3 regions of the Aquaspirillum sp. LM1 genome follow, and region 3 is predicted to be linked to each of the others. Evidence: predicted binding sites of a transcription regulator. Region 3 holds the regulator's gene; each other region holds the start of a gene.

Region 1 (5,304 bases), 1.3 Mb from region 3:
CAGGCGCTGGCCAGATTGGCCGGCTTCACCCCGGTCAGCAGGTAATCCATCAATTCTTTCACGCTGCGAATGGCCGGGCCAAACGGCAGGGTTTCCGAGCCCCGGAAAAACAGCCCCTTGCCCACTTCGCCGCGAAACGCCGACGACAGCTTCAAGTCAATGCAAAACTGCCCCACCTTGGACAAGCCATCGCGCAGCCCGCACACACTCAGGCAATCCAGCCCCTGGGTACAGCGCTTGGGGTCGGCTTTGGCGTTGGCCTGCAAAATGGTTTCACGCTTGAGGTAGCTTTTCAGGAACGGCGTCATCACCCCGCGTGCCGGCAGGCCGGCCACGCTCATAAATTCGACAATGTCTTCCGGCTTGGCGTCAGCCAGCACCTTTTTGAAGTTGGGGTGGGCGTCGCCTTCTTCGGTCACGGCAAACGCCGTACCCACCTGCACCGCCGCCGCGCCCCAGCCCAGATAGGTTTTCACCTTTTCATAGCTGTTCACCCCGCCGGCCACGATCAGCGGAATCTTTTCCCGTTCCAGCCCCAGGGTTTTGAACAGCTCGAAGGTTTCTTCCAGCACCCGGCTGAACTCGAAACGCTCGTGGTCGATGTCTTCTTTTTTTGCCGCGCCCAGATGGCCACCCGCGTACTTGGGATGCTCGATCACAATGGCGTCGGGCAGGCGGTTTTTCTTCATCCAGCGCTTGATCACAATGCTGATGCCGCGCGCTTCGGACAAAATGGGCAGCAGCGCCACATCCGGGTAGCCCTGCACCATTTCCGGCAAATCCAGCGGCAGGCCAGCACCCATGGTAATGGCCTGCGCGCCAGATTCGCACGCCTGGCGCACGTAAGCGGCGTGGGAATCCACCGCCTTCATCACATTCACCGACACCATGCCGTGACCCTCGGCCAGCGCCAGCGCCAGCTTGACTTCGCGGTCCAGCGCAATCAGGTTCAGCCGGTCGTAATCGGCCTGCTGGGTAAACTTGGCCGACTCTTCCACCAGATCAGCGTGCAGATGGCGCAAATCGACACTGGCAATCGTCCCCACCCCGCCCAGCCGCGCCACCGTGCCAGCCAGACGATGCGCCGACACGCCAACGCCCATCCCCCCTTGCACGATGGGCTGCAGGGTGTGGCCTTTGATAATCAGGGGAGGAAAAGCGTGCTCGGTCATGGTGGCAATCTGGCTCAAAAAGGAAGTCGCAAGTGTGGCCGTCGTGGCCGGGAGGTGCGTTGACGTGTATCAACACAGCGGACAGATTATAAGGTGACCGGGGTGAGAAGTCTCAATTGATCGATTGTTTGAGATTGGCCAAGCCAGAAGGGGACGTATTGGCAGAAAACCAGGCTCAACGTAGCAGCCCCCAACTCAGGCGGAAACCCTTGCCCCCAGTGCCAGCGTGGTGCCAGACCAGGCCAATGCCGGCAGCGGATGCGTCGTGGCATCGTTTGCCGCTATCTGCGTTACATGGCCGCGAAAGATTCTGCCCACCAGGTGGTGAACTCCGGGGTGTCGCGGATAGGGTCGAGAGCGGCGTCAGTGCGTAGATGGTCTTCAGTCGGCAAAGTGCCGTGTGCCTGGCAAGTGCGCAGCCAGCGGATGGCGTCGGCGGGGTGGTGCTGGCATGCGGCGACACAGGCCAGATTGTAGGCGGCTTTGCCGGGATACTGGGACTCGGCTTGCTGCAACAGCGTTTTCGCCTGGCGCAGCAATGCGACCGCCTCGTCTGGGTGCTCGTGATGGATGGCGTGATGTTCGTGCAACAGCGCAACGCTCCAGTTGTAGGCCGCCTCATGCATGTCCGGCTTGATCGCCAGCGCCTGGGCGTAGCGCTCGCCCGCTTGCTGCCAAAAAGCCCGCGCTGCCGGCAGATCGCTGGCCGCCAGTGCTTGGGCTTCATGATGCAGCGCAATGCCCCAGTTGTTGGCCGCATCATGATAGTCCGGCTTGATCGCCAGCGCCTGGGCGTAGCGTTCACCCGTTTGCCGCCACAAGGCCTGCGCCGCCGGCAGATCGCTGGCCGCCAGCGCTTGGGCTTCCTGTGCCAGTGCAGCGCCCCAGTTGTTGGCCGCATCATGATAGTCCGGCTTGATCGCCAGCGCCTGGGCGTAGCGTTCACCCGTTTGCCGCCACAAGGCCTGCGCCGCCGGCAGATCGCTGGCCGCCAGCGCTTGGGCTTCCTGTGCCAGTACCCAGCCCCAGTTGTTGGCCGCATCATACATGTCCGGCTTGATCGCCAGCGCCTGGGCGTAACGCTCGCCCGCTTGCTGCCAAAAGGCCCGCGCCGCCGGCAGATCGCTGGCCGCCAGTGCTTGGGCTTCATGATGCAGCGCAATGCCCCAGTTGTTGGCCGCATCATGATAGTCCGGCTTGATCGCCAGCGCCTGGGCATAGCGCTCTCCCGCTTGCCGCCACAAGGCCCGCGCCGCCGGCAGATCGCTGGCCACCAGCGCTTGGGCTTCCTGCGCCAGTGCCAGGCCCCAGTTGTTGGCCGCCTCATGCTTGTCCGGCTTGATCTTCAGCGCTTGGGCGTAGCGTTCACCCGCTTGCCGCCACAAGGCCCGCGCCGCCGGCAGATCGCTGGCCATCAGGGCGTGGGCTTCATCATCCAGCGTCACACCCCAGTTGTAGGCCGCCTCATGCTTGTCTTTCTTGACCTCCAGCGCTTGGGTATAGCACTCGCCCGCTTGTTTCCATCGCGCCTGCGCGGCAGATAGATCGCTCTTCTCGGCCAAAGACTGCGCTTCATCAGCCAGCGCATCGCCTTTTTCCACCCATGCCCAGCTTTGCACGTCTGGATCAGCGGAGTGTTGTAGCGCGCTTACCCCACTGGTCAGGTAAGCATCCAGGTCTTGGCTGGGATGTGCGGGTGAACTTTGCTCAGCGGTATCCGCTTTGAGCAATGCTTCAGCCCGATCCAGCTGGCGGCGGGTTTGCTTGAGCCAATCGATGCCGTTTGGCTCGTCGCGATAGTAGGGTGTGTTATTTTGCTTGCCGTCTTGAATAAACTCGGCAATCGGGGCCAGTTGCTCGCGCAGATGGGCAAATGGCTGGTCAAGCAGCGTCGGCGGCCAGGCGTCCATTTCCAGCGCCAGCTTCATGAAAAAGTGGTCAGCACCTTCGGGGTGATGCACATGAAAGGCGTAGCGTTCTGGTGTAAACAGTTCAGCCAGATGCGGTTTGGGCGCGGGCTGGGTGCTGATCCAGTACAGCCCACACTCATGGCGTTCGGCTTGAATCAGCGCCAGCAGAGGGTCGGCTTCGCCGCTATAGCCGACCACAATCCACAACCGCCGTTCGCGGGCGTGGTCGAACACGGGCTTGAGTTCCGGGGCGTGCTGCGCCAGTTCGTCCGGGTTATTAAGCAGCCTAAAGCCGTTGCGCTGGCCGTGCAGGTGAAACACCGCTAGGTCGGGCAGCTCGGCCATGCGCATCTGTGTGGGGTGAAAAGCAGTGAGGTCGTACACCGCCGGGAACACATTCACCAGCGCGCAGGCGCGGGTGATGAGCTGGTCGAAATTGGTGGTTAGCACGCGGTCGAGGCATTTGTGTTTAAGCAATTGCGCCAGGCCGATATGCGCCCAGTTGATTTTTGAACGGTCAATATAGCCCTTGAGCAGAGTGTTGCGATGATCGCGGGAAAGCGCTTGCATGCACAGGTTGTAATTGGGACTGAGCTGGCCGCATTCAGCCGCTTTCTTTTGGGCGCGATTCCAGGCTTGGGGAAACAGCCCCCGAATATCGTCAATGATGCCGCCGGCCAAGGGGATGCCCCCGGAGACCGAACAGCCAGCACCAATCAGCACGGTGGCGCGGCCCTCGCTGCTGCGCAGGTCTTCGGCCAGGTCGGCAAAGCTGCGTTGAGCGGGGACGGGCAGTGGCGAAAGCGCGGGGGTGGGCGAGGCGGGCTTAGCGGAGGTCATGATGGCAGTGGCAGCGGGGCGGGCAATGCCATCAGGATGGAAGGAGTCACGGCGGGCGTCAAGGGGCGGGGGGGGGGAGTGCGTCGCCCGTTGGTGTAACCCACCCTCGCCAGCGTAAGCGGTCAGTGCGACACCCGGCCATGTCGGGCATCGTACCTGGCGCGCTCAGCCCAACCGGAAATGCGCCACTTCCCGGTCCAGCCGGGTCACCACGCCCAGCAGAGAGGCGGCGGTGTGGGCCGAGCCACGGGCGGCCGCGCCAAACTGTTCGGCGGCGCTGGCCACCCGCTCAACATGGCTGCCGATATGGCGGGCGGCGTGGGTTTGTTCTTCCAGCGCGGCAATCAGCCCGTCCAGTTCCTGGCGGGTTTCGCCGGCCCCCTGGCGCAGTTCGCGCAGCGGGGTGAGCAGCTCGCGCACCAAGGTGACGCCAAAGGTGACCACATGCTCGCCCTGCAGCAGGTTGGCGGCGGCCAGCTGGGTTTGTTTCTGGATGGTCTGAATGGTCTGGTCAATTTCCTGCGTGGCGCGGGTGGTGTGTTCGGCCAGCTTGCGCACTTCGTCGGCCACCACGGCAAAGCCGCGCCCCTGCTCGCCGGCGCGGGCGGCTTCGATTGAGGCATTCAGCGCCAGCAGGTTGGTCTGGTCGGCAATGTCGTTGATTACGCTGACAATCCGGCCAATTTCGCTGGTTTTATTGGCCAGCGCGGCCACGTCCTGCGCCGAGCTGTCGATGGTGTCGATCATTTTATTGATTTCGCTGGCGGCCTCGCCCAGCAGCTGGTCGCTGCGGCTGGCCAGCTGTTCCGAGCGTTCGGCCACTTTCAGCACCCGCAGCGACGCGCCGGACAATGATTCGATATTGCCGCTGAGCTGTTCCACGGCAACGGCCATGGAGGCGGTGGCGCTGCCTTGTTCCACCGCACCGGCGGCAATCTGCTCGCAGGAAATCGACAGCTCGCGGGCAGCCTGGGTCACGTCCTGGGTGGCACCGGAAATATTGCCCACCAGATTGCGCAGGCTGTGGCGCATGCCGGCCAGCCGGCCCAGCAGGCTTTTGCTGTCGCCAGGGCGGGCGGGTACGGCGTGGGCCAGGTCGCCGTCGGCAATGCGCGACACCGCCTCACCGGCAGTGCGCGGGTCGCCGCCCAGCGGGCGGGTGACGCTGCGGATAATCCACAGGCCAATGATGCCAGCCAGCAGCAGCGCCAGCGAGGTCAGGGTCAGCAGGGTGGTTTCCAGCTGGCTGGCCTGCTGCTCTGCCTGCTGGCCGCCGCTGACAAACAGCTGTTCCTGCAGGTGCAGAAAGCGGTCCATCTCCTGCATATAACGCTCCATGGCCGGCAAGCCCTGGCGCTGGAACAGGTCACGCGCCAGCGGGG
Region 2 (5,304 bases), 1.2 Mb from region 3:
AGTTCACCCATACCCGCCGTCCGCCCGGCTCGGCCATGACAAACACCGGCTGGCCGTACACCGGCACGCGGGTGGCTTCCTGCCAGCTGCGCCGGTCGGTGATCAGCACCTGGTGGTGGCCGATGGCCGGCAAAAACGCGTAGTCGCCGGCCAGGCTCCAGCCGCGCAGGTGCGGCATTTTGTACACCGGCAGCGCGGCTTGCCCGCGCCCGTAGCCATCCAGAATGCGGCGCACGCCGCGCTCGGGCTGCCAGGTGTCCAGCAGCGCCAGGCCGTCTTCGCCGTACAGACCGGCCAGATAGTGGCGGCCATCCTGGCTGGCCAGGCCGTCGTAGGGCTGGCGGCCAATGTTCGGGTAGCGGGTGACCTGTGGCGTGCGCGGCTGGCGGGCGTCGATCAGCCAGATTTCGCCGGCTTCAAATAAGCTGAAGGCAAAGCGGTTGCCGGGCAGGTCGGCCAGGCCTACCACTTTTGAGCCACCGGTGCTCACCTCGGCCAGCAGTTCCAGCGTGTCGGCGTCAAACAGCTTCACCCCACCGGGCTGATAATTTTGTGCGGCGACAATCCGGCCGTCGCTGGAAATCGCCCCGCCGATGCTGTTGCCGGCCTGCATCACCCGCTTGACCAGCCGCTGGCTGAGCAAATCCACCTGGCTTAAGCCGCCGTCGCGGCCAAACACATAGGCGTAGCGGCCATCGCGCGAGAACACTACCGAGGCGTGCGATAAATCGCCCAGGCCGTCCACTCGGCCCAGGCTGCGCATGGCGCGTTGCTCGACAATCTGCACGCTGCCGCGTGCGCGTTCGATCACCACGCCCAGATCGCCGGTGCCGCGTAGCGGCGCGCTGGTGCAGGCGACCAGCCACAGGCAGAGCGCGGCGCTCAGGATGGAAAGCAGTCGGGCGATCATGGCAGGCGTCCTTGTTGCAGTTGTTCAACCAGCCAGCGCGCTTCGTCGGCGCTGACAAACGGTCGCCACGGCGGCATGGCGCTGCCGGGGCGACCGTCCAGAATGGTGGCCACCAGGCTGTTGGCGGGTTTGTCGGCCAGCGCGCTGGCGGTCAGCGGGCTGCCCAGCCCGCCGGTCAGGCGCAGGCCGTGGCAGGCACCGCATTCCTGATGCAGCATGTGGGTAAGCGCCGCCGCGCGCGCCGGGGCCAGCTCGGCGGCGTGGGCGGCGCTGGCCAGGGCTAGGCCCAGCACGGCCAGCGCGCGCCAGTTCATTGCGCCAGAATCCATTTCACCAAGGTCTTGACGTCGGCGTCCGGCACATTGGCGTTGGCCGGCATCGGGATGGGGCCGTACACGCCCTTGCTGCCGTGCTTGATTTTGTCGATCAATGCGGCTTCGACCGATTGGCCTTTGTACTTGGCGGCGATGTCTTTATACGAGGGGCCGACCACTTTTTTGTCCACGCTGTGACAGGACAGGCAGTTGTGCTGCTTGGCCAGATCAGCCGAAGCCAGCGCCGGCAGGCTGGCGGCGCTGGCCAGGGCGGCCAGCAAGGACAGGGAAAAAATACGCATGACACTCTCCAGTCAGGCGCGCCGCCCGCCAGGGCGGCGCAGTCAGGTCAATACACGTCGTGCTGGGTGTTGAACACGTTGAACTTGCCGGTGGGAGTAATCAGGCGCTTGTCCTTGATTACCTGCTTGCACTGACGGGTTTTGTCGTCCACCACCACAATGGCCGATTCCTTGTCCTTGGCGCTCCACACCGAGAACCACACTTCAGTGCCGGCCTTGTTGTATTCCGGCTGCACCACGCGCTTGGCACCGTCGCCCAGCTGGGCGCAGGCGGCCACATCGACAATCTGCGGCGGCTTGTTCAGGTTATTGATGTCAAACACCGCCACGCTCTGGCTCATCTTGGCGTCCGGGTTCAGCGGAGTGTCCACCCACAGGTTTTTCGATTTCGGGTGGGTTTTGATAAACAGCGAACCGCCGCCCTGGCCCTTGAGCACTTCCACTGCCTTCCATGCCTGCTGCTTGTGTTTCACCGGGTCGGTGCCGATCAGGGTGATGTCTTCGGCCCCCAGATGGCTGGTGGCCCATACCGGGCCGTATTTTGGGTGGACAAAGTTAGCGCCACGCCCTGGGTGCGGGGTCTTGCCCACGTCCACCAGCGCGGCCAGTTTGTCTTCCTTGGTGTCCACCACGGCGATCTTGTTGGAGGCATTGGCCGCCACCAGGAAGTAACGCCCGGTGCTGTCAAAGCCGCCATCGTGCAGGAACTTGGCCGAATCAATGGTGGTGGTTTTCAGGTTGTTCAGGTCGGAATAATCCACCATCATGATCTTGCCGGTTTCCTTGGCATTGATCACAAACTCCGGGCGGTAATGGCTGGCCACAATCGAGGCCACGCGTGGTTCCGGGTGGTATTCGTTATCCACCGTCATGCCTCGGGTGGACACCACTTTGCGTGGCTTGAGCGTGTCGCCGTCCATGATGACAAACTGCGGCGGCCAGTAGGTGCCGGCCACGGCGATCTTGTCTTCAAAGCCCTTGTACTTGGAGGTTTCCACCGAGCGCGCTTCCAGCCCCACCTTGACCTCAGCCACGTTGTCCGGCGTGGGCAGCCACAGGTCAATCAGGTTCAGCCGCGCATCGCGGCCAATCACGTACAGATAGCGCCCGGATTTGGACAGCCGCGAGATATGCACGGCGTAGCCGGTTTTGACAATATTGATGATCTGCTTGCTGTCGCCGTCAATCAGCGCCACTTCGCCGCTGTCGCGCAGGGTGACCGAGAACAGATTGTCCAGGTTGTAGTTGTTCATCTTTTTGGTCGGACGTTTGTCCACCGGCACATACACTTTGCGCGATTTCTCGATATCGGCCAGCGAGAATTCCGGCGGAGTAGGCGGTTCTTGCTGGATGTAGCGCGCCATCAAGTCTACATCCTGCTCACTCATCTCGCCGGACGTCTGCCAGTTGGGCATGCCAGCCGGGCTGCCGTAGGCGATGAACACCTTCAGGTAATCGGTGCCCTTGCCCAGGGTGATGTCTGGGGTCAGCGCCTTGCCGGTGGCCCCCTTGCGCAGCACGCCGTGACAGCCGGCGCAGCGCTCAAAGTAGATTTGCTTGGCGCGCTCGAACTCGACCGCCGTCATCGGCGGCGCTTTCGGATTGATGTTCTGGTGCATGGCTTCTTTGGCCAGCGGCGAGCCGCCTGCCTGATAAGCCATGTCCGCCTGGCTCACCGATTTGCCATCCGCCGCCACCGCCAGCGACGCCGCCGCCATCAATGGCATCGCCCATGCCAGACTGCGGACCAAGGGGTTCAGGGTGTGTCTCATTGTTGTCTGCTCCACCACGCTACGAAAGAAGGAATGCGGACATCATCCTCTGGCCGGCAAACCGCCATCATTGATCCGAATCAATGGTTTTCAGGCCGGCGGGCGGGGTGGGGAACTTTGTGGGGGAGAGTGGCGGAAAGTGTCCGGTGACGGGGGCATTTGGGCGGTTTTTTTGCTGTGCGCCAATAAATCAGGAAGATGAGCGCTAAGGACGCGCTGATTTATTCAGAAAAATCGTGTTTGCCAAAAGCAAAACCCAGCAAAATCAACACCCTGGATTCCCGCCTTCGCGGGAATGACGATTTTTTCAGCGTATCCCTAAAACGCGGCGGCTGCCGCCAGAATGACGGATAATCATGTGCTGGCAATATGACTGACCGCACGGAGCGTAGAGGAAAAATGCCTGCCCTTGTCCCTGAATTAGTGAATGCAGCGATGGAGTCGTCAACGTTGCCCAGTGATGTGTTGCGCCGGGCATTGGTTGTTGCGCAACGTCTGGGCGTGTCTGAGCTGACCGATTGGATTAGCAGTGAGCTGAAGGGGTACAAATCGGATGATGTGCCTGAGTATCGGCGGGTGCGAGCAAGGTTTATGGGACTGGACGAGAAAGGTAACTTAATTCAGTTTCCTACTTCACCAGAGATGATTGAGCTGTTCTCTAACTTTGCGGTTAGAGACTCAGTGTCACAACTGATGCGTTGTGCGCAGGACAAAATCACCATCTACTCTGTTCCCACTAGCATTGACGAGAGATTTACGCAGCGGGCGTACGAGAAATATGGCTTCCGTATGCACCCTGTACGCGTACTCTCTGACATACAGCAGCAGGGCATCCTCGAGCAAGTGAAAACCCGAGTGCTCGAATGGGCGCTTGATCTGGAGGTCAAAGGCGTCCTCGGCGAAGGCATGACATTCACTCCACAGGAGAAGCAAACCGTGCAAGAACAGCATTACCACTTTGGGGACGTGAGCGGCTCCCAAATCCAGATCGGGTCGAATGGCTCACAGCAAACCCAAACACAGACCGGTGGTGACACCGCAGCGCTATCGGCCTTGATTGAAGTGCTGCGCGAAGCCATCCAGCAAGAACACATTGAGGCTGAGGCGCGCGAGGAGTTGCAAGCAGATCTGGCGACTTTGCAGGCGCAGGCTGCTTCGCCAAAACCCAAGTGGGCCATCATCAAGGCTACAGCCCAAAGCATCAAGGCCGTGCTGGAAAACGCAGTCGGCGGAGTGCTCAGCGCAAAAGCGCTGCCGTATTTGACGGCACTGTTGTAATCGCTGGCTAGAAAACAACACACCCGCCAACAGGCGGGTGTGTCAGGAATGAGGGCGGCCCTGCACGAGACAGGGCCAAAACGAACCTAGTGTCATCACCAGTAAGATGGCTGGGAGAGGACAAGCCTAGGGCTGCGCGTTGAGTATAACAGTGCGACTGGCCGGCTCTCTAGAATATCCTGTGCTTGGCTGACGTTTGCCTTTGTCCAAAGCCACAAGCACAGTACAGCTTCTTTCCCCTTTTCACCCCGTCAACCCCGCATATAACCTCGTCAGCACCTGCGGCAGGCGGCGGGCGTCGTGGACCACGCTATAGCCGCGCCGGCCAAACAGGTGGGGCAGGTATTCACCCGCTTCGCGGTCCACCGTCACGCAAAACGGAATCAGCCCGGCGCGGCGGGCTTCCAGCACCGCCTGGCGGGTGTCTTCCACGCCGTAGCGGCCTTCGTAGTGGTCGAGATCGTTGGGTTTGCCGTCCGACACAATCAGCAGCAGGCGGCGCTGGGCGGCTTGTTCCAGCAGGATGCGGGTGGACTGGCGGATGGCTGCCCCCATCCGGGTGTAGTAGCCGGGGCGCAGGGCCAGAATCCGCCCTCGGCTAGTGTCGTCGTAGCGTTCGGCAAAGTCTTTCAGCAGCAAAAAGCGCACTTCGTCACGGCGGATGGACGAAAACCCGTACAGGCCAAACGCATCGCCACAGGCGGCCAGCGCTTCGGCAAACAGCAGCA
Region 3 (5,304 bases):
GCGCAAGGTCACCTCGGTGTATGTGTACGAAGCGCCGCTGCGCTTGTGGCACTGGGTCACCGTGCTGTGCATCATCGTGCTGTCGGTCACTGGCTACCTGATTGGCAAGCCACTGCCCAGCGTGCCGGGTGAGGCAACCTTCAACTATGTGATGGGCTATATCCGTTTTGCCCACTTTACCGCCGGTTATATTCTGGCTGTGGGGTTGGTCGGACGGCTGTACTGGGCGCTGGTGGGCAACCACCACGCCCGGGAAATCATCCTGGTGCCGGTGTGGGACAAACAGTGGTGGAAAGAATTTCTCTTTGAAATCCGCTGGTATCTGTTTCTGGAGCGCTATCCGAAAAAGTACATCGGCCACAACCCGGTGGGCCAGATTGCCATGGCCAGCTTTTTGTGGATTACCCTGTTCATGTGCGTGACCGGTTTTGCCCTGTACGGCGAAGGCACCGGTGCCGGCAGCTGGGCGCACAGCATGTTTGGCTGGGTGATTGGCGCGTTTGGCAGCAGCCTGGACGTGCACAACTGGCACCGGCTGGCCATGTGGGGAATTGTGCTGTTTGTGATGGTGCATGTGTACGCCGCCATCCGCGAGGACATCATGTCCAAGCAGAGCATGATTTCCACCATGGTCAGCGGTTTCCGCATGTTCAAGGACTGAGGACGCACGATGAACGCGCCCCTGCCCTCCCTCGCCCGCTGGCCCGCGTTTGGCGGCAACCGCGCCCCCTTGCATCCGGGGCGCTTTCTCGCCACCCGCATCCTGGCCCCGCTGGGCCTGAGCCAGCTGGCGGCGGCGCAGGCGCTGGGCATGTCGCGCCGTCGGCTGAACGAAATGATCCATGGCCGTCGCGCCATCACCCCGGACACCGCCTTGCGGCTGGCCGCGTGTTTTGGCGTGGACGCCGGCTTCTGGCTGCATTTGCAGGCGGATTGGGATTTGTATACGGCCCGTCGCCAGCTGACTCCGCATAAAAACAGCCTGGAAGCGGCTTAGTGCGGTATTCGCGCAGGCAGACGTCTTGTGTCTCTTGCCCCGGCATCTGCTGGGGCAATTTTTTGCCGTGCGAACCATTGCCCATGCGGGCCCCCGGCGTAGCGGCGTGTAGCCGGCTGGCCGGGCGTGGCGATGCCAGTGCTACCCTGCCGCCTGCACCGCCATCGCCAGCGCCCGACCGCTTAGCCAGGCGTCTTCAATCCGTGTACCCAGGCACCAGTCACCGCACAGCCCCAGGCCAATATCCGCTGCGTAGACCTGTCCCAGTGTCAGCGGATTGGCCGCCTGCCCATACAGCCAGCGGTGGGCGCTGCGGCGGCTGACCTCCACTTCGACATCCACCAGGTCAGCAAATGCAGCGTGCAGCAATGCGGCCACCTGCTCGGCGCGGGTGTCCAGTTGCTGCTGCGACCAGGCCGGGGTGGCGTGAATCACCCAGCCTTCACGGCCCGTGCGTCCTGGCTTGCTGGTATTGCGCGCCAGCCAGCGAATCGGGCCGTGCTCCACCCAGGCGGCGTCAATTGGCAGCGGCAGGCGGTCTGGCAGTTCCAGCATGGCCGCCCAGCATGGCTCCATCGCCACGCTGGCAGCCAGCGCCTGCAGTTCCGGGGCTGGGCCAAGCAGGGCCGCAGCCTGCGCGGGCGGGACAGCCAGCAGCACCTGGCGGGCCAGCCAGGCGGGCTGGTCGTCGGCAAAGCTGAGCTGCCAGCCTTGTTCCTGGCGCTGCAATGCCACCAGCCGCTGCCCCAGCGCAACGTCCAGACCATCGGCCAGGCTGCGGCACAGGCTGCTCATGCCTGGTTGCGGCACATAACGCTGTTCCGGATAGGCGGGTGTCTGGCCCTCTGCACGCCACTGCACCACCTGGCCGGTCCAGGCGGCGCAGCGGCCATCTACCAGCCAGCGCGCCACTTCGGCGATAAAGTCGGGGTGGCGGGCGGTAAAATATTGCGCGCCGTGGTCGATGGCAAACTGCTCGCCACGCCGGGTGGCCATGCGCCCACCCATGCCCTTGCTTTTGTCAAACAGCTGCACCTGATAGCCGGCGGCGGCCAGCTGGCGGGCGCAGGTCACCCCGGCCAGACCTGCGCCAATCACGGCAATGTCGGTATGAAAGGCCAACATGCGCATGCTCCTGAAGATGGCTTGAGCGGGCCATTGTGCGCGTTCGGCGTATTTTTGTATAGGACAAACAGGCAAATGGAGCCGAACAAAACCCCCGCGCCAGGCGGGGGTGAGTGTGTCCAGCCAGCGATGGCGTCAGCGCAGCAGGCTACATGGCATGGGCGTGGCTTTGCTGGCTGCCCGAGCAGCCAGAAATCAGCGCCTTGAGCGCTGCCGGCTGAATCAGCTGGATATGCTTGTGCTCGACAGTGATCCAGCCATTGGCCTGAAAGCGCGACAGCGTGCGGCTGACGGTTTCCAGTTTCAGCCCGAGGAAGGAGCCGATTTCTTCCCGGCTCATGCGCAGGATGAAATCATTGGCGGCAAAGCCCCGGGTGGAAAAACGCAGCGACAGGTTGAGCAGGAACGCCGCCAGCCGCTCTTCGGCCTTCATGTTGCCCAATAACAACATCACCGACTGATCGCGGACAATTTCGCGGCTCATCAAACGGAAAAAATGATGTTGTAAACTGGGAATGTCACGGCCAAGGCTTTCCATCCGCGAAAACGGCAGCTCGCACACTTCACTGTCTTCCAGCGCAATGCTGTCGCAGCCGTGGGCGTTGGCCGAGATGCCGTCCAGGCCCAGCAGCTCGCCAGACATGTGAAAGCCAGTCACCTGTTCGCGGCCATCATGGCTGCCCACACAGGTTTTGAAAAAGCCGGTACGCACGGCAAATACCGACTTAAAGCCTTCTCCTGCACGGAACAGGTATTCGCCGCGCTTGAGCCGGCGCGACTGGCGGATCACCGCATCCAGCTGCGACATTTCTTCGCGGCTCAGGCCGATGGGCAGGCAAAGCTCGCGCAAACTGCAATTCGAGCAGGACACCTTAAGGGTGTGAATCGGGATATTGGTATGTTCAACCATGGTATTTCGCATGAACGGTGACCTGAGCTTGATGCATGTCAAACCATACTTAACAGGTTTGTTGCAAAGTTTGCAACCTGCCCAAGGAATTTTCTGATGACTGCAACAACTGCTATGCTGGCGCCGACTCGTTGTGAGTTTGACCGCGCCTTGATTGAAAAACTCGACGGCTATGGCCCGCGCTACACGTCGTACCCGACGGCAGACAGGTTTCATACCGGTTTTACCGAGCGTGATTATCGGCATTGGCTACAACAGAGGCAAATTGGCGCAAGCGCCTGGCCGTTGTCCCTGTATGTGCATCTGCCTTTCTGTAATACCGTGTGTTACTACTGCGCCTGTAACAAGGTCATCACCAAAGACCGCTCAAAAGCAGACATCTACCTCGATTATCTCGAAAAAGAGCTGACTTTGCACGCAGAAGCGTTAGGTGACGGCGTGCGCGAGGTGGCGCAGTTGCATTTTGGTGGCGGCACGCCCACTTTTTTGAACGACGCCCAGCTTACCCGGCTGATGGCGGCGATTCGTCAGCACTTTCATTTGCAGACCGGCGGCGAGTTCTCCATCGAAATCGACCCGCGCAAGGTCAGCGCCGACACCGTGCGCCTGCTGGCCAGCCTGGGCTTCAACCGCATGTCGGTGGGCGTGCAGGATTTCGACCCCGCCGTGCAGGCGGCAGTCAACCGCATCCAGAGCGAGGCAGAAACCCGGCTGGTGATCGACACCGCCCGCGCTGCCGGCTTTAAATCGGTCAGCATCGACCTGATCTATGGCCTGCCGCTGCAAACCGTCGACAGCGTGATGCGCACCGTCGAACGGGTGCTGGCCATGGACCCCGACCGGCTGGCCATCTACAACTACGCCCACCTGCCGCATATGTTCATGCCGCAACGACGCATCAACGAGGCCGAACTACCCAGCGCCGAAGTCAAGCTGGACATTTTGCAGGCCGTGGTCACCCGGCTGACCGATGCCGGTTATGTGTTCATTGGCATGGACCACTTTGCCAAACCGGATGATGACCTGTCGGTGGCACTTAAGCAAGGCCGGCTGCAACGGAATTTCCAGGGTTACTCCACCCACGCCGACCACGACCTGCTTGGCATCGGCGTTTCCGCCATCGGCAAGCTTGGCCCCACCTACAGCCAGAACGTGCGCACGCTGGACGAATACTACGGCGCGCTGGATGCCAACCTGCTGCCCACCCTGCGCGGCATGGTGCTGACCGAAGACGATATTTTGCGCCGCAACATCATCCAGCGGCTGATGTGCCAGTTTGCCCTGTCCAAAGAAGCCGTTGAAGAAGTTCACGCCATCGACTTTGCCGGCTACTTTGCCCCGGAACTGGAACAACTGGCCGAATACGAACGCCACGGCATGCTCACCATCGACAAGGAATGGATTACCGTCACCCCCAGGGGGCGTTTTCTGATCCGCACCATCGCCATGGTGTTTGACCGCCATCTGCGCGAAAAACAGGCTCAGGCGCGCTATTCCCGCGTGATTTGACCCCCTGATGCCGCACTGGTTCTGGCCGCTGCTTGGCCTGGCGGCGCTGCTGGCTGCCGGGCGGGCCGGCAAAGCCTGGCTGCTAAGCCGCCTGCGCCGCAGCCTGACCCCGGAGCGGGTGCAGCGGCCCTACGCCCTGCCCGCCGTGCAGCGCGTGTTGCAACCGTGCCGGATTGCCACGGTGGGTGCGCGTCAGCTGGCCGGCTGGTACAGCCCGCCCTCCACCCCCACCACACCCATCCTGATTGTGGCGCATGGCTGGGGCAGCAGCGCCGCGCTGATGCTGCCGCTGATTGCCCCACTGCACGCCACCGGCTACGGCATTCTGGCCTACGATGCCCGCTGCCACGGCCATAGCGACGACGACAGCTACAGCGCGCTACCACGCTTTGCCGAAGACCTCGACGCCGCGCTGGACTGGCTGGCGGGTCAGCAGGGGGCCAATGCCGCCCCGCGCTGGCTGCTCGGCCATTCGGTGGGCGCTGCCGCCTGCCTGTGGGTGGCCCGCCGCCGTCCGGGCGTGGCCGGCGTCATCAGCCTGTCGGCGTTTGCCCATCCCGGCGAACTGATGCGGCGCTGGCTGACGGCCAGGCATATTCCCTACTGGCCGCTGGGCCACTGGCTGCTGGCGCAGATTCAGCAGATCATCGGCCACCGCTTTGATGCCATCGCCCCGCTGGCGCACCTGCCACACCTGCGCTGCCCGGTGCTGCTGATTCATGGTCTGAACGACAGCACCGTCCCGGTCAGCGACGCCCACCGC

Evidence for each region. The regulator FNR, encoded in region 3, switches genes on or off when oxygen is low (the NO sensors DNR and NnrR bind a similar motif). The targets are predictions, from matches to a motif close to TTGATNNNNATCAA.
Region 1: the regulator FNR is predicted to act here: its motif matches at 1,232-1,245, upstream of BXU06_RS11610 (nitronate monooxygenase family protein).
Region 2: the regulator FNR is predicted to act here: its motif matches at 3,369-3,382, upstream of BXU06_RS11075 (nitrite reductase).

What each region holds. Positions count from the first base shown of each region.
Region 1 covers NZ_CP019509.1:2,705,219-2,710,522, forward strand. The annotation lists gene BXU06_RS11610 (nitronate monooxygenase family protein) at 1-1,172, opposite strand, end outside; gene BXU06_RS11615 (hypothetical protein) at 1,463-3,922, opposite strand; gene BXU06_RS11620 (methyl-accepting chemotaxis protein) at 4,088-5,304, opposite strand, start outside.
Region 2 covers NZ_CP019509.1:2,586,093-2,591,396, reverse strand. The annotation lists gene BXU06_RS11090 (cytochrome D1 domain-containing protein) at 1-910, opposite strand, end outside; gene BXU06_RS11085 (cytochrome c) at 907-1,224, opposite strand; gene BXU06_RS11080 (c-type cytochrome) at 1,221-1,526, opposite strand; gene BXU06_RS11075 (nitrite reductase) at 1,574-3,298, opposite strand; gene BXU06_RS11070 (hypothetical protein) at 3,698-4,576, shown strand; gene BXU06_RS11065 (nitric oxide reductase activation protein NorD) at 4,820-5,304, opposite strand, start outside.
Region 3 covers NZ_CP019509.1:1,392,998-1,398,301, forward strand. The annotation lists gene cybH (Ni/Fe-hydrogenase, b-type cytochrome subunit) at 1-661, shown strand, start outside; gene BXU06_RS05995 (HigA family addiction module antitoxin) at 671-997, shown strand; gene BXU06_RS06000 (NAD(P)/FAD-dependent oxidoreductase) at 1,139-2,122, opposite strand; gene fnr (fumarate/nitrate reduction transcriptional regulator Fnr) at 2,271-3,032, opposite strand; gene hemN (oxygen-independent coproporphyrinogen III oxidase) at 3,129-4,541, shown strand; gene BXU06_RS06015 (alpha/beta hydrolase) at 4,549-5,304, shown strand, end outside.